DNA from 3 places in the Ruminococcoides bili genome. Region 2 is predicted to be linked to each of the others. Evidence: predicted binding sites of a transcription regulator. Region 2 holds the regulator's gene; each other region holds the start of a gene.
The links. The regulator NrdR, encoded in region 2, represses ribonucleotide reductase genes. The targets are predictions, from matches to a motif close to CACNANATNTNGTG.
Positions count from the first base shown of each region.

Region 1 (6,079 bases), on a different contig from region 2:
AAGACGGTACAATTTGCCCTGTATTCTGCGGTGACGCACACAATACATTTGCTTTTGACCAGCTTTTGAATAGTCTTGTATGGCTTGCACCTACAGCTGCCGATAAAGGTGACGAAATTGCTGTTGATGTTGACGGCGAACCTGTTGAAATCAGCGTCAACGAAAACGCAGCGGCTGCCGCAGTTGTATTTAAAACAGTTGTTGACCCGTTTGTAGGTAAACTTTCTTATGTTAAGGTTGTATCGGGAAAAGTCAGTGCCGATACTCCGCTTGTAAATATGAGAACAGGCACACAGGAGAGAATAGGAAAGGTTCTTACCGTAAGAGGTAAAAAACAGGTTGAAACCGATTATATAGGCGCAGGCGACATCGGCGCTATTCCAAAACTTGCTTCTGTAAAAACAGGCGACACACTTTGCTCACCGCTCAGAAAAGTAGTGCTTGAGGGTATTGATTATCCTGTATCATCATATACAATGGCTATTTATCCTGTCACAAAGGGCGATGAAGACAAGGTAGCACAGGGACTTGCAAAGCTAAGCGAGGAAGACCCTACTATTAAATATGTAACAAACCACGAAACACACGAAATGCTTATTTCAGGCTTGGGCGAACAGCATCTTGATGTTGTAATTTCAAAGTTAAAGTCAAAATTCAATGTAGAGGCGGTTCTTAAAAAGCAGAAAATCGCATATCGTGAAACTATCAGGAAAAAAGTTTCGGCACAGGGCAGATATAAAAAGCAGTCAGGCGGTCACGGTCAGTTCGGCGATGTTTGGATTGAGTTTGAGCCTTGCGAGAGCGAAGGTCTTGAATTTGCGGAAAGAGTTGTCGGCGGCGCAGTTCCTAAAAACTTCTTCCCGGCAGTAGAAAAGGGGTTGCGTGATTCCATTAAAAAAGGTGTGCTTGCAGGTTATCCGATGGTAGGTATCAGAGCTACACTTTATGACGGTTCGTATCATCCTGTTGACTCTTCGGAAATGTCATTTAAAACTGCCGCAAGTATGGCATATAAAAACGGTATTCCAAACGCATCTCCTACACTTCTTGAGCCGATCGGCTCTCTTAAGGTTACATTGCCCGACTCAAATATGGGTGATGTAATGGGTGAAGTAAACAAGCGCAGAGGCAGAGTGCTCGGTATGACTCCTGCCGAGGACAGCGGTATGCAGATTGTTGAGGGCGAAGTTCCTATGGCAGAGATGGATAATTTCGCAACCTATCTTCGTCAGGTTACGCAGGGCAGAGGAAGTTATGAATTTGCTTTTGCAAGATATGAAGACGCTCCGGCAAATGTTGCTCAAAAGATAATTGAAAAAGCTAAGGCTGACGCTGAATAAGCAAAATAACTTTATAATTTTATCAAATCCCGTTGCATTTCTTTGCAATGGGATTTGTTTCTCTTGACTAACTTTGATGTGCTGTGCTAAATTATTGTTAATGCCATTATATGGTGTAGTTTATTTGTTAAGTGGTGTTTTTAGTTGTTGGATTTAGTGCTTTCAAAGTTTATAAAAAATTATGATGACATAAAAAATCCGCAGGTGCGTTCGGCTTGCGGTAATTTTTCGGGTGTAGTCGGAATAATACTGAACCTCATTTTGTTCAGTGCAAAGCTTCTGTCGGGGATACTCACCGCATCAATTTCCGTAACTGCAGACGCATTCAATAACTTGTCTGACGCAGGCAGTTCGGTTGTAACATTCTTGGGATTTAAACTTGCCAACAGACCTGCCGATGAAGAACATCCCTACGGTCACGGCAGATATGAATATGTGGCGGGTTTGGGAATATCGTGTGCAATTATCCTTGTGGGTGTGGAACTTTTGAAATCGTCAATTGAAAAAATTATTAATCCCGAAGAAAGCACAGCAATTACTTTGTTGTCGGTATGTATTCTTATCGGCTCAATCTGTGTAAAGCTGTGGATGTTTTTCTTCAACAGGGCAATGTCAAAAAAGATTTCTTCGTCTGCTCTTAAGGCAACGGCAATGGATTCTCTCACCGACTGTATTGCTACTTCGGTAGTTTTAATAGGTTTGGGCATATCTGCCGTAACAGGCGTGAATATCGACGGTTGGCTCGGTTGTGCCGTAGCCGGATTTATTCTTTATACGGGTATAAGCACTTTTAAGGAAAGTCTTTCACCTTTGCTCGGAAATACTCCCGACCCGGAATTTATAGACGAAATCAGAGAAATTGTGCTTTCTACCGAACTTATAACGGGTATTCACGATTTGCTCATTCACGATTACGGTCCGGGAAGATGTATAATTTCTTTCCATGCGGAAGTCCCTTACGATGTCGATATTTTAAAGGCACACGATGTAATCGACAGACTTGAAAGAAAAATACAGGAAAAGTATAATTGCGTGGTTACTATTCATATGGACCCAATTGCGGTTTCCGATGAATATACTATTGAATTAAAAGAAAAGATAAACGAGTCGCTTGACAGTATTGACAGCGCACTCAGCCTGCACGATTTCAGAATTGTAAAGGGAGAAGAACATCAGCGTGTACTTTTTGACCTTGTGGTTCCGCCTGAATGTAAATTAAAAGAAACAGATGCGTTAAATGCCGTGAAAGAAAAAATATCGCAGATTGATGAAAAACTTATCCCGATAATACATATTGATAAAATCTGCCTTGAATGTGGCGGAAATATTAAATTATGATTTAGCAAAACACTTTATTAATCGATTATAAAGGTTTGGCTAAAACCGTGCGTTAAATCACAAAACTTACTGATAAAAGCAATCAAGCTGTTTGATAAAGCAGCCCGATTGCTTTTTGTTTTGATTTTATGTCAGTGTTTAATTATAAGAACAATATACAATATATTGTGGTGATATAAACAAACGGTCACATATTATAGAAAATTTTTGTAATATTCTAATTTGTAATTATCCTAAAAAAATTGCTCAAATTAAACAAATAAAAAAATCTGTTTTTGTCAGTTTGACGATTGAATTAAACGCCTCTTTATGATAGAATAAAACTTGTGTTCGGCAATACATATACCACAATATATAGTGAAAATTATAAAAGCAACACTAAATATAGATATATATAGGAGTTATAAATACGGAGGAAGAAAAATGATAACAAAAATTATTAAGCGTGACGGACGAGAAGCAAATTTTGACACAGAAAAAATAACACAAGCCATTTATAAGGCTGCACAGGCAATCGGCGGTAACGATTATGATGCCGCAAAAGCACTTTCGGTACAGGTAAGAGATTTACTTGAGAAAAAGTGCGGAGATAAGGCTCCTACAGTTGAGCAGGTACAGGACGCTGTTGAAAAGGTGCTTATTGAAAACGGTCATGCAAGAACTGCAAAGGAATATATACTTTACCGTGCAGAGCGTACAAGAGTGCGTGAAATGAACACAAAGCTCATGAAGATTTATGAGGACCTTACTTTTAAATCAGCTAAAGATAACGATATTAAGCGTGAGAACGCAAACATTGACGGTGATACTGCAATGGGTACAATGCTCAAGTACGGTTCAGAGGGCGCAAAACAGTTCAATGAAATGTACATTCTCGACCCTAAGTATTCTAAGGCTCATCGTGACGGTGATATTCATATTCATGATCTTGATTTCTTTACACTTACCACAACTTGTTGCCAGATTGACCTTGTAAGCCTTTTTAAAGGCGGTTTTTCAACAGGTCACGGCTATTTGAGAGAACCTAATGACATTGCGTCATATTCGGCACTTGCATGTATTGCAATTCAGTCTAACCAGAATGACCAGCACGGCGGTCAGAGTGTGCCTAACTTTGATTACTCAATGGCTCCGGGCGTTAAGAAAACATACAGAAAGCGTTACAGAATCAATCTTGAAAGAGCAATTGAACTTTTGACAGATGCCGAAGATCCTGACGCTACAGTAAAAGAAATCTGCGAAAAGGCAGAGGAGGCAAGCGGCGAATGGCCGACACTCGAAAATCAGACTCCTAATTATAAAAAGGAGGAGCTTGCACTTCTTAAAGAAAAGTTTGAAGACAGAGTTGCCGAGAAAATTCAGCGTTTTGCGTTTAAACATGCCGAGGCTGAAACAGATAAGGCTACTTTCCAGGCTATGGAGGCACTTATCCATAACCTTAACACAATGCATTCAAGAGCAGGCGCACAGATTCCGTTCAGCTCACTTAACTACGGTACAGATACTTCTCCGGAGGGCAGACTTGTTATGAAGAACCTCCTTTACGCTACGGAAAGAGGTCTTGGCAACGGTGAAACACCTATTTTCCCAATTCAGATTTTCAAGGTAAAAGAGGGCGTAAACTACAATCCGGAGGATAAGAACTACGATTTGTACAAACTTTCAATGAGAGTTTCTGCAAAAAGACTTTTCCCTAACTTCTCATTTATCGACGCACCGTACAATCTCCAATATTACAAGCCCGGTCATCCTGAAACAGAGGTTGCATATATGGGTTGCCGTACACGAGTTATGGGCAATGTTTACGATCCTGACAGAGAGATTACATACGGCAGAGGAAACCTTAGCTTTACTTCAATTAACCTTCCAAGACTTGCAATTCTTTCAAATAAAAATATTGATTTCTTCTTTGAACAGCTTGACAGAATGTGCGATCTCGTTGTAGGTCAGCTTCTTGAGCGTTTTGAAATTCAGTGTCAGAAACTTGTCAGAAACTATCCTTTCCTTATGGGTCAGGGTATTTGGCTTGACAGCGACAAGCTTACTCCTAACGATTCTGTAAGAGATGTTTTAAAGCATGGCTCACTCACAATCGGATTTATCGGACTTGCCGAGTGTCTTGTGGTTCTTACAGGCAAACATCACGGCGAGAGCGAAACTTCACAAAAGCTCGGCCTTGAAATTGTCGGCTATATGAGAAAGAAGATGAACGAGGCTACCGAGAAGTACAAACTTAACTTCGGTGTTATCGGTACTCCTGCAGAGGGCTTGTCGGGCAGATTTGTAAGAATTGATAAAGAGCGTTTCGGAATTATTCCGGGTGTTACAGACAGAGAGTATTATACAAACTCTTTCCATGTACCTGTTTATTACAATATCTCCGCATTTGATAAAATTAAGATTGAAGCACCTTATCACAATCTTACAAACGGCGGTCACATCTCATATATTGAGCTTGACGGTGACCCGTCACAGAATATTGACGCATTTGAGGCTGTTATCCGTTGTATGAAAGAGAGCGGAATCGGCTACGGTGCAATCAACCACCCCGTTGACCGTGACCCTGTTTGCGGACATACAGGTATTATCGGTGATTATTGCCCACAGTGCGGCAGAAAAGAAACTAAGAACGGTCAGGGATTTGAGCGTATCCGCAGAATTACAGGCTACCTTGTAGGTACAACAGAGCGTTTTAACAATGCAAAGGCAGCCGAGGTAAGGGATAGGGTAAAGCACTCTGTTTCCGAATGTTGCGGTATGGAAGATTTTTCCGATGATATTACAGCATAATTATGAGTAAAGATATTATAAGACTTTCAGGTGTTATAAAAAACAGCATAGTTGACGGCCCGGGTTTCAGACTTACAGTTTTTTGCCAGGGTTGTCCGCATCACTGCGAGGGCTGCCACAACGAAAAAACGTGGGACTTTGACGGTGGCTTTGACGGCAAGGTTGAGAAGATAATCAATGTTGCAAAGTCACTTCCGCTCTTGCAGGGACTTACTTTTTCGGGCGGCGAACCGTTTTGTCAGGCAGAGGCATTTGCAGAGCTTGGCAGACTTGCACACGAAAACGGCTATAATGTAGTTACATACACGGGCTATACTTACGAAAAGCTGCTTGAGGGAGCAGACAAACATCCCGAATGGATGGATTTGCTCAAACAGACGGACTACCTTATAGACGGCAGATTTATACTTGAAGAAAAGAGCCTGATGCTTAAGTTCAGAGGAAGCAGAAATCAGCGTATTATTGATGTGAAAAAGAGCCTTGAAAGTAATCAAATAGTTGAAAATTACGATATATAAACAAAACCTGCGTTGTTGAGTATAACGCAGGTTTTGTGTTTTGCTGATTTTTTCAAAAGTCAGAGTAGCAGAGTATTTTGTAAAAAATATAAA
Region 1 is NZ_JBBNJY010000031.1:31-6,109, reverse strand. It holds gene AAAY30_RS09200 (elongation factor G) at 1-1,340, shown strand, start outside; gene AAAY30_RS09195 (cation diffusion facilitator family transporter) at 1,497-2,678, shown strand; gene AAAY30_RS09190 (anaerobic ribonucleoside triphosphate reductase) at 3,102-5,468, shown strand; gene nrdG (anaerobic ribonucleoside-triphosphate reductase activating protein) at 5,471-5,986, shown strand.
Region 1: a site for NrdR is predicted at 3,025-3,038, ahead of AAAY30_RS09190 (anaerobic ribonucleoside triphosphate reductase). Genes of this name have one in related genera too.

Region 2 (6,079 bases):
TTGCCCTCTGAAATGATGTTTTTAAATGTTTCAAATCTTATATTCTTATTGGAAATCCACTCTTCTTCTTTCGGCATATTATCCAAAAGGTCGATAATCTCATCTTTAGTAAGTACGGCTCTCATTTTTCCAACAAGTTTTTCATTTTGTACGGGAACGAAAACCTTTGCGGTTTTTGTCGCATTAGGACTAAGAACATAATACTCTACATTTACCTTGTCTATTCTTTTTGTTGTAATCTCGGTAACAGTGCAAACACCGTTAACACCATATGCGACAATATCAGATACCTCAAACATTTTCGGCACCTCCATGCGCAGATTTGTAAGCGTTATTTCGATAAAACATACTTCTCTCCTATTCTTAATTCTCATTCGTTAGTAATTGTTTAAAACAATGTCTGACAAAGCGGAAAACAGTTTATGCTTATTATATTTCTTATATCTAATATTATACCATATTTTGATAAATTATGACATAGGCAATATAGCTAACAATGTTATAAAATATGTTGTAAAAAATGCTAATTATTTCTGTTTTTAAAAGAATAAAGCTCCCGAGTTTATCGGAAGCTTTATTTAAAATAAAAATTATTATTGTTCTTTTCTGTAGAATGGTTCTACACCGTTTATTGCATTTCTTGCAAGGTCCATAGTAACAGGCATTACAACAAGGTCTACATCTTCAGTAAGGTATGGCTGTGCGGTTTCTTTTATAGCGTCAAAAATCTTTTTCATATCGCCGATAAAGTCAACTACAACAAGGAAGCTCTTTTTGTCGCTGTGCTCCATCATTCTTAAGAAAGCAACATTTACATTTGGCTCTGTGCTGAAATGATTGATAAGTGTAGCCATAAGGTCAATAGGATAATCCTTTGGTTCGCCGATTTTAATCTGCTCACCCGGTTTGAACAAATCTTTATTAAGTGTGTTAAAGTCTTTCTGCTGCTTGATTGAAATAATCATTGGCTTAGGGAAAGTAACGCTCTTGCCAAACGGATTGATAACAAAACCGACAACACCCGAATGTGGATCCATAACCATTTGAGAAATGCTGTCAAAATCAGTAACTACTTTTTGAGCATTCTGGGTATCCTGCCACTTAAATAATTCTTCTGTATCTGTAAAAAGTCCAAAGAATTTTTCTTTTTTCTGATTTTCAAGAAGTCTGAACTGAACCTGTGTTGCCTGCTTCATAACAGTCTGACCGTTTTCTGTAACAGCCTGTGTTGTAGGAACAACCTTTGCAGGTAAAATAAACTTAGCCTTTACAACTTCTGTAATCATCTTATCGACGTTCTCTTTTGAGTTGTCTTCCTGCATAGTTACAATTGCTTCTTTTAAATCAGGGTTAAAAATCTTTTCAGCAGGTACTCTGCTGTTTTCCATTTTCATTTCGCTCATAATAATATATCCTCCAATAGTCAGTTTATAGTATAAGTTTTTCCGTCCTCAACAATAAGTCCCTTATCTGCCGGATACTGCTGAGAACCGTCTTCGTCACCGTCATTAAAAATAATATACGGTGTTTCCCAATCGTCTTCAAAAGTATAGCTGTATTTTCCGTCGCTTTCCTTTGTCATTTCAAGTCCCGGCCAGGTTTCGTTTTCATACAGTTCATCGTTGTAAACATATGCAAAAATCTGATCGCCCCAGCTGTCGGGCTTTTCAAAATATACCTTTGTGCCGCTTGAAATTGAATATTTTACTTTTGTAGCAAATACAACTCTTTCGTAGGTTTTTACACCCTTGGAATTTTTAGCTGTAAGTTCAAGTGTTGCTATATCACTTCCGCTCGGTACAGAAACGGTTACGGTTTCTCCGTTCTTATATGAAACAGCCGCTGCACCGTTAAGAGCATATTCCGCATTATCCGTATTTGCACAAGTAAGTGTGACTGTTGCGGTTTTACCGCTTTGAATGTTAAATACGGTGTCCTCGGCAACGCCTACTTCGGCGGCAGCTTCATATTCCTTATAACCGTCATTATAAAGAACTACCACACTGTTTGCCGGAATATCGGCATCAGAAGTAAGTTTACCGTTTTTAACGGTGTATTCTGTTTTGCCGTCAACTCTGTTTACATATGTACCGTCGGCAAGATTTGTTTCAAATCCTGTCTTAAGAGCATCTTTTGTATTTACAATTACCGCTCCTTTTGTGCCCCTTTCAATCATAACAGCGGTTGAATCGGAATTCGGATTTACAATATTTTCGTCTTCGCCAATCATAGCTGTACGGAAGAAGTTTACGGCTTTTACACTCTTATCCTTGTACATATCGTCACCCTCTGTGCCGATACGGTTCATTCCCCATTCGTTTTCAACACTTGAATAGTAAGGACGATCGAAGAACAGCGGTGTGCCGTCTTTTCTTGCAGTAATTACTGCCCAACCGAGGATAACCTGTTCCTTAGTCATATTGTACCAGTTGCCGTCATTAATATAGTTATCGTGAGATTCAACCCATGTAACCATATTAAGCGGTGCGTCACCAAGCCAATAATCACTTACAGTACCTTTTGACAAAGTATTGTTTGTAATTGCGCCTCTGATTTTACTGCCGTATGTACTTGCTGTAGTATGACCTATTGCCTCAATATAGTCGGCAATTCTTTCATTGTTGCCCTGAAGCACCTCTCCGTATATAAACAGATTGTCAGCATTGTTTACTTCGGTGATTACTCTCTGCCAGAAGTTATTTGTAAAGCCGTCATCTTCCTTAGGATCGTCAGGTAAGCCGATGTGCTTTGCAGTATCATAACGGAAACCGTCAGCACCGCAAGCGACACAGTCATTGAGATACTCAATAAAATAATCCTGAAAAGATGTGCGCTCTGTATTAATATCAGGCAAACCACCCATTTTGTAAGTAGTGCAAGCAAGTCTGTTTGAAAAGTCATTGAGGTCATACGCATTGTTTTTATGATAAAGCGTGTCCAAACTTCCGCCGCCTGCATCAATAAGATCCTGACTTACTGCGCTTGTGGTCGGTGTTGTGTGGTTAGCAATAACATCAACAATAACCTTAATACCGTACTTTTCCGCCTCGTCACACATAGCTTTAAACTCGTCACGAGTTCCGAGCTGATAGTTACCGATTTTAAAATCGGTGGGCTGATAATGATAGTACCATTTGCCATCACCGTAAAGCTGCATTCCGCCGTTCTCGCCCTCAAGGCAAGCATTAATAGGCGAAGTCTGCAGCGCCGTATATCCTGAAGCCGCAATGTCAGCCATAGATTCCTTTATAGTATTGAAATCCCACGAAAAGCACTGCAAAATTGTACCGTTATCAATCTTATCTGCGTGAGCATACTCGGTAGAAGTATTGGTAGAAGTATTATCATCTGAACCGTTCTGCGAATTTGAACAGCCTGTCAAATAAACGACAGAACCTGTGAGCATAGCAGAAACCAACAGACCTGATAATATTCTTTTAAACAAATAATCACCATCTTTCATTTCACAATTAATCCGAGTGCGATAAGCCACAAGGATAAAATTATTATAACATTATTTCTTAGCAAAATAAATAGTATTTTGAGATTTTTTACAATTATTTTAAAAATTCCTACCTAATAAACAAAAAGAGCCTGATTTTTTTGGATAATCAGACTCTTAAAATATTACTTTTTTTCGGTAAGGAGTTTGTTTAACTCCTCCATAAATGTATTAATGTCCTTGAATTGGCGATAAACCGAGGCAAAACGAACATATGAAACTTCATCAACCTTTTTAAGGCGCTCCATTACAAGTTCACCGATATGCTCGGCAGTAATTTCTCGTTCAAAGCCGTTCTGTGCAGTAAGCTCAATGTCAGTGACCATTTCTTCTACCTGTTCAACAGAAACAGGGCGCTTTTCACAAGCACGAAGAATACCTGCAGTCAGCTTATTGCGGTCAAAAACTTCTCTTGATTTGTCACGCTTGACAACATAGAGAGGAATATTCTCAATAATTTCATAAGTTGTAAAACGCTTTCCGCACTTAAGACATTCTCTTCTTCTGCGTATTCTTTCCCCGTCATCTGCCGAACGGGAATCCACAACCTTACTTTCTTCAAATGAACAATATGGGCATTTCATAAAAAGCTCCCCTAAATCACAAATATTCTAAAAATATTATAACATACCGAAAAATTCAAGGCAATAAATATTTATTTACAAATTTATTACATTTTTGCTCTATACTGATTTTTACAAATGAAAAAAGCAACAGTTGAGAATAAACTCGTCTGTTGCTTTTTTAGGGGTAATAGGGTTATAGAAGAAATTTATGTTATGTAGTTGATAGCATATTTTTAACAGCTCAATCGCTGTTTCTTTTAAAATTATAACAGAATAATACTATTTTGGAAATTGCATTTGCAACGATTTTCAAGAAACTGTATAAAAATACAGTAATAAATTTTATTGAATACTCACTAATATGCCAAGATTTAATTAATATCAAGACTAACACAAGCAATATTCATTACTGCTTTATAATATCCCCACAATTCATAATTTTTGCAATATGGTGAAATTATCACCGTTAAAATCTATTAATCCGTCTTTTTTCATTTTATTAAGCTCACGGGATAGCGCCGATTTATCAACGCTTAGATAATCCGCAAAATCCTGTCTTGAGCCTTCAATGCAAAAAGAAGAACTTCCGTCACGCTTTTCTCTGAATTCAAAATAACGCATTATTTTTTTGCGTATGGAACGCTCTGAAAGCACAATTTTATATTCGAGAGAGCGCAAATCCATCTCCTCAAACAATACAAAAAGATTTTTAAGTAATTTTTGCTGAATAATAATCTTTTTATAATCATTTTCTTTAATTTTCGCAAAATCCAGAAAAAGAATTGTCGACTCCCCATGCGACACTATTTCAATATCGCAATGTGTGGTTCGTGGTGCGGCGGTGATAAGCCAACCTATGCTGTCACTGTAAACTCTTCCCAAAATTTCACGAACTCCGTCTGAATTATATTTTTGTATTTGAGCCGCACCCTCAAGCACAAAAGCGGAATATTTATGAATTTTGCCTGAACTTACAATAATATCATCATTTTTATAGCTCTGAATTTTATAATCAAATTCCACAAGCGCCTGTTCTATTTCTTCATCTGTAAAACTTTCAAAAATTGGGTGCTTTCTTAGGAATTCAAAATGTTGTTCCATATTTCCTCCGACAAATTAAATATGCAATACTAAAAATATCCGCACCAAAATATACGGATATTTTATCCGTAAATTCAAAACAGTTTGCGTACTTTTAGCAAAAACTATTTTATTAAATTATTGAATCTGCAAGAGCGGCAAGCTGAACTTCATTTTCAGCTGTCATAGTTGAACGGATTGTAACCTTGGCATCTGAAATCTCAATACCCTTCATTTCGTCAAAATAAGGCTGCATAGACTTGATTGCACAAGGTGCCCATGAACCGTTTTCAATCATAGCAACTTTACGGTTTTTGTATCCCTTAATTTTCAAATGATGTAAAAAGTCATTCATAACAGGGAAAACTCCGCCGTCATATGAAGGAGCGGCCACAACAAGTGTAGAATACTTAAATGCGTCCTCAACATTTTCTGCCATATCACTTCTTGAAAGGTCAGAAATAGCAATCTTTTTATCTGTTTTCTCTTTCAAAATACCATAAAGTTTTAAAGCGGCTTTTTCGGTATTGCCATGAATTGAACAATAAGCGATAAATATACCGTCAACCTCCGGCTCATACTTGCTCCAGATGTCATAAAGGTTAATATAATAACCGAGATTTTCGGTAAGAACAGGGCCGTGTAACGGACAGATTTTCTCAATATCAAGCTTAGCTGCTTTTTTAAGCAAAGCCTGAACCTGCACACCGTATTTTCCACAAATATTAAAGTAATATCTTCTTGCCTCGCAAGCCCAATCTTCGTCTGTATCAAGTGCACCGAATTTACCGAATCCATCGGCAGAAAAAAGCACTTTTTCCTTGCTTTCATATGTAACCATAACCTCGGGCCAATGTACCATAGGTGCCATATAGAAAGAAAGTGTATGTTCGCCGAGGTTTAATGAGTCGCCCTCTTTTACAGTAACCGT
Region 2 is NZ_JBBNJY010000034.1:10,627-16,705, reverse strand. It holds gene AAAY30_RS09570 (CarD family transcriptional regulator) at 1-299, opposite strand, end outside; gene AAAY30_RS09565 (enhanced serine sensitivity protein SseB) at 594-1,403, opposite strand; gene AAAY30_RS09560 (alpha-amylase family glycosyl hydrolase) at 1,424-3,463, opposite strand; gene nrdR (transcriptional regulator NrdR) at 3,628-4,086, opposite strand; gene AAAY30_RS09550 (Crp/Fnr family transcriptional regulator) at 4,501-5,169, opposite strand; gene AAAY30_RS09545 (FprA family A-type flavoprotein) at 5,282-6,079, opposite strand, start outside.

Region 3 (6,079 bases), on a different contig from region 2:
ATAATATAAATCCTCCTAAAAAGTTTATGTGTTATTTCGGTTAGCACTCTGTATCCTTGAGTGCTAATTATATTTTATACCATTTTTTAGAAATGTCAAGAGAAATTTGACTAAATTTGACCTTTAATTTATAAACAATTAAATTTATTTGTACAGCACTGTATTATAATTCGTATATAGAACTAAAATAACTTAAACAAGCCCTTTTTTCTTTAGTTTACCTTTAGGTTCGGGTTTATTTATTTCATAGCCGTTTTTAATGGAAAGTTTTGCAAGCAATGCAATTCCGTCCGTAAGAGCCTTTTTAGATTCATTGTCTATCTTATTAAATGCTTTAATCATAGTCGGTATATTTTTTATGCCTGCCTTTCGTATGTCGTCAAAGGTGATTTTACCGCCTTCTGCCATAATTTGAAATACAGAGTCTATGATTTGTTTTTTCTGTTCGGTTGTAAGTCCGTCAATAAGCTCTTTCATATTTTTTTCGGCAAATTTAATACTCTTGGTATCTTCATCAAGGTGTACAAAGTGTGTGCCTACTACATTCCAACTGAAAGCATCGTGCTGCCAGAAAGAATGACTTGCGCTTTTTACTATTATATAATCTTCATCATGCTCAAGTAACATACCCACAAATGATGACTGCGGAACAAAGGTAGTGATTCTGTCGGCAATTTCTTTGTGCTGCTCACTTTCTATGAATTCCTTTGAAAAACCCGGACCGTCGTTGTTATATACAGCTATTATTCTGTCTTTGATTTCAGGAAAAGTATTTACAGCGGAATAGATTGCGAGATTTCCGCCTTTGGAGTGACCTCCGAGGTATATTTCGCTGTTTGGATATTTGTTTGCAACCATACTCAGATATGCCGCTGCGTTAAGCTGTGAGGGAATATTGTCGGTTATGGCAATCATACAATCTTCTTTCCAACCGTTGAGCGTATTGTCTGTGCCACGGTAAGCGATAAATAATTTATCTGTATCAAAATGAAAAGTGCAAGCGCCGAATTGCATTGGATTATCTTCGCAGTCATATGCCGCAAAATCCGATACATATATATTTTTTAACCTGTTGCTTTTAGCTGATTCGGATAATAACTTGGTTATTTCCTTGCCGACTGTGTTGTAAAAATCTTTAATTACATAGTAATCTTTAAAAACAACATCACGCTTTTCTTTAAAATAAAGTTTATTTATGTCGGAAAGCGGAAGCTGTGATTTTTCTGTATATCCCGAAAAATCAAGATAAACAAGCTCTGAAAATATAAGAGCGTCAACTTCGTTTAAAGGTGAAATATCAAAACCTAAATCGCCACGCCATTTTAAATAGTTTATAAGATTATTCATAACCCACCTCGCAATATATTAATAATTAAATTTTATAAAATTTGCACTTAAAAAGCAATATAATTCACATAAAATTCAGAAAGCCCACTGCAAAATATGCAATGGGCAATTTTAAGTTTATTTTTGCTGTGCTTGTCTTAAAATGTCAGGTAAAGAATTGAATATTACCTGTATATTTAATATTACTTTATCTTCAACGAATTTTTTTGTTTTTAAAACCGTAACGGATATATTGTTTTGAATTTTGCAATTGTTTACAACTTTCTTTTATAATCTAAATAATTATAAAAGTTTGGTCAACCTTTTATAATTTTTTGACTTAAGGATAGAACCGACAAATTATAAAAACCGCTCTCCCAAGAATTTTTTAGAAGAGCGGTTTGTGTATTTGTTTTAATAATTATTCGTTAATAGCTTTAACGAGAGCCTGTGCTTTGTCTGTCTTTTCCCAAGCAACGCCGAGTTCTTCTCTGCCCATATGACCGTAAGCGGCAAGCGGACGATACTTTGTTTCTTTAAGCTTTAACTGCTCAATAATAGAATTCGGACGGCAGTCAAATACCTTTTCCACAGCGTCTGAAAGCTGTTCGTTTGTGTAGCTTGATGAACCGAAAGCATCTACCATTATTGATACAGGTTTAGCAACACCGATTGCATATGCAAGCTGAACCTCGCACTTATCGGCAAGACCTGCGGCAACAATATTCTTTGCGATGTATCTTGCGTAGTAAGCGGCACTTCTGTCAACCTTTGTCGGGTCTTTACCGCTGAATGCACCGCCGCCGTGACGAGAAAATCCGCCGTAGGTATCAACTATAATCTTTCTGCCTGTAAGACCTGAATCGCCTACAGGGCCGCCGATTACAAATCTGCCTGTCGGGTTGATGAAATATTTTGTGTTTTCGTCTAAAAGCTCGGCAGGAATAATTGGCTTTACTACATATTCAACCATATCTTTTCTGATCTGCTCCAGTGTAACCTTTTCATCGTGCTGTGTAGACACAACAACGGTGTCTACCCTTACAGGTGTGTCACCCTCATACTCAACGGTTACCTGTGTTTTACCGTCAGGACGAAGGTAGGAGAGAGTACCGTCTTTTCTTACCGCTGTAAGCTGTTTTGCAAGCTTGTGAGCAAGTGAGATAGCAAGCGGCATAAGCTCTTTGGTTTCGTTGCAAGCGTAACCGAACATCATACCCTGGTCGCCGGCACCAATCTGATTGTTGGCGTCATTTTCGCCGTCTTTAAGCTCGTAGCTTTCGTTTACGCCCATTGCAATATCAGGGCTCTGCTGGTCAATAGAAGTGAGTACAGCGCAAGTATTGCCGTTAAAACCGCACGCCTGGTTGTCATAGCCGATGTCATTTACAACTTTTCTTGCGATACCTGCAATGTCAACATAGCAGTCTGTAGAAATTTCGCCCATAACATGAACTACACCTGTTGTAGCGGTTACCTCGCAGGCAACATGAGCGTTTTTATCCTGTTCGAGAATAGCGTCAAGAACAGCGTCGGAAATCTGGTCGCAAACTTTGTCAGGATGTCCCTCTGTTACTGACTCAGAAGTGAAAAAATGTTTTGCCATTATAATTCTCCTTTGCAAAAAATAAGCACCTTTCAGCCGAAAGGTGCTATTAAGACTCATCTTTCGGTAAATACCGCAGGATTTGGCACCTTGCAAATGCAGGTTGCCGGACTTCACAGGGCCTGTTCCCTCAGTCGCTCTTGATAAGATAAATATTAACTTATTGTTTTAATTATATACCGTTATATCGACAAAAGTCAACAAGAAATAACAGGTATATTGTAAAATCGGATAATCAAACAAAAAAATTATGCGATTTCATCAACGGAACAACATTCTGTACAAGGTACGCTGTGTTTTACTCTGTCCTCAACCTCGGCACGCTTTGCATTGTTAAAGCGGTCTACCGTACCTACAAGATAGCCTGTGATTCTGCGGATTCTTTCAAACGGAACAGAATCGTAATCGTATTTAACATCAACATAGTCGCCGTCAACTGTGAGTTCAACATTCTTGATATATTTATCCGGATTTGCCTCTCTAAGCTGTGTTGTGTATGCCTCAATTTCCTTTTTGCTAAGCTTTCCGCCCTTTACATTTACTGTCATAAATATCCTTCCCTTTCGTAATTTCATAATCCTCTTTAATATATAATGTAACTTTTAATTCTTTAAAAGCATATATCTTGTAGAGTAAATCTATTATAGCACAACATCTTGTTGTATGCAATATTAAAATAGGAATTATTCGCACAAATAAAAGTAAGTATTTTTGTTTATTTTTACAGTTGACAAATATATAAAAGCAAAGAGGACAAAAGTTTTGCCCTCAAATAACAATTTTTATTAGTTTAATTTCCCGATTTGTAATTGTATATGAATATTTTAGCACAAAATTTTTTATTTCAAGCAAATAAGGCGATGCTTCCACCGCCTTATATATTTATTCGAGCACCAATAAAACTCTGTCTATGTTGTTACCGAAAAGTCCTGCGTAGCCGTCCTGACCGTTTGAAGTTTGGTCATCGTGCTGCCAGTCAAAATATTCTTTGCTTATTGCCGAAACTTTATATTTTGCAACAAGATATTTGTTAAGACTTTCAGCAATATTCTGCGGTGTGGTGTAATACACTCTGATTGCGTCAATTTTACTGCCGTTGCCCGCATAACCGTTTTCTAAATCGTCAATGTCATATCCGCTGACTTTCGGCAGCCACCCGCTTTTAGTGTGAACCTGATACCACACCTTGCCTTCACTTACTTTTATTGCAATATCCGTAATTGCTTTGCCTTTTAAACCTGCGTAATCTTCAAGATTTTTTACTTCGGGCAGCCAAACACCGTCACAGCGCACTCTGTAGAAAATATCCGGTTTGGTTATTTTTCCTTTGTCTTTATCGTCCTCTTTTTTGCTGTTGAAAACGCTTTCGTTAAATATGATGTTCGTATCAATATTTTTGCCGTAACCGCTTACTCTGCCTGTTGAACTGTTCTGCCATATATCACAGTTTAATTCATTTACGGAGTTATATTGTGCAAGCCAGATACTGTACTTTTTCTTTAATTTATCGTAATCGAGATAATTATTAAACCAATTCAGATTAGCATATACACCTGCTCTGTAGTTACTTTTCTTGATCGTTTCGCAAAAGCGTTCCGCAATTTCTGTAAGTTTTGCTTTGCCGAGTTTAGTTTGTGAATTATCTTCCAAATCATAATAAATCGGCATATCAAGAGATTTGTTATTAATGCATTCAAGGCAAGCCTTTGCCTCTTTTTCTGCATCGCCGACGCTGTCTGCGTAACTGTACCAGTACACACCAATCATCATATTTTCGCTTTTTGCGTTTTTGTAATGACTTTCAAACATACTGTCTTTCTGACTTGATTCTCTGCCGTAGCCTGCTCTTATAATGACAGCTTTTATACCGTCGTTTTTCATTTTGTTAAAATTAATGCCTTGCTGAAATTCTGAAATATCAACACAGCTTATTTTTGCCATAAAATCATCCTTTCAAATTGATAAAGTTTACTTTAGTATAATATTAAAAATAATACCAAAAGTTAAACTTTTCATTTACAGTGCTTAAAGTGCAAAAATTGCAGAAATTAGGCTAATTTTATTGTAAAAAATTTTATTTTGTGCTAATATTACCTTATAAAATGAAATCGGAGGTATTATGGATGGAATTATCAAAAGTAACGGAAACTCGAAGAAGCGTAAGAGAATACATAAATAAACCTGTCGAAACAGAAAAGTTAAGAGAGATGATTGCGGCGGCTCAACTTGCACCGTCATGGAAAAACTCGCAGGTATCACGCTACTATGTGGTAACAGGCGAAAAACTTGCAGATGTTAAGAATGCATTGTCGCCTTACAATCAGAAAAATGTTGCAGACGCTCCCGCACTTATTGTTACCGCAATTGTGCTTAATCGTTCCGGATACGAAAAGGACGGTACACCGACAAATGAACTCGGCAACGGTTGGGGATTTTACGACTGCGGTTTGCAGAGTATGAATCTTTTGCTTAAGGCAACAGAACTTGGACTTTCAACTCTTGTAATGGGTATAAGAGATAACGAAAAAATCAAGGAAGTTTTGAATATTCCCGAAACCGAGGCGGTAGTAAGCGTAATCGGAGTAGGCTACAGCAATGCAGAGCCTGCAATGCCAAAGCGTAAGGCTATTGAGGATATTGCAAAGTTCTTTTAATTTAATATAGCAAAGCGTAAAGTAAAAACCTGTACAGCAGTTGCCGTACAGGTTTTTTTGTTATGGTTTTACAGTTGTTTTACAGTTTTAAATAAATTTAACTGCTGTGCCGTAAGCAAGCACTTCAGCAGCCTGCTGCATAACAGAAGCTGATGTGTAACGAACGCATACAATAGCGTCCGCACCCATTCTTGCAGCCATATCAATCATACGCTGAGTGGCAATATCTCTTGCCTTGTTCATCATTTCAGTGTATGATTTAAGCTCGCCGCCAACCATAGTCTTAAAGCTCTGTCCCATATCGCTGAACATATGCTTCGACTGAATTGTGTTGCCTTGCACAAGACCGAGTGTGGCAAGGTTTCTGCCTGAAATTGTTTCTGTAGTAGTAAGTATCATAATTTTTCTCCTCAATTAAATATCTATTTCCTCAAGGTCGCTTTCGCTAACTTTGCGAAGTTCTTTTTTGCTTAAAATATCGTAAATTACAGGA
Region 3 is NZ_JBBNJY010000002.1:62,763-68,841, reverse strand. It holds gene AAAY30_RS01040 (co-chaperone GroES) at 1-2, opposite strand, end outside; gene AAAY30_RS01035 (Mbeg1-like protein) at 193-1,347, opposite strand; gene metK (methionine adenosyltransferase) at 1,748-2,932, opposite strand; SAM riboswitch class I at 2,986-3,082, opposite strand; gene nrdD (anaerobic ribonucleoside-triphosphate reductase) at 3,181-3,480, opposite strand; gene AAAY30_RS01020 (glycoside hydrolase family 25 protein) at 3,815-4,873, opposite strand; gene AAAY30_RS01015 (nitroreductase family protein) at 5,056-5,586, shown strand; gene AAAY30_RS01010 (YbjQ family protein) at 5,674-5,985, opposite strand; gene AAAY30_RS01005 (efflux RND transporter permease subunit) at 6,001-6,079, opposite strand, start outside.
Region 3: a site for NrdR is predicted at 3,580-3,593, ahead of nrdD (anaerobic ribonucleoside-triphosphate reductase). Genes of this name have one in related genera too.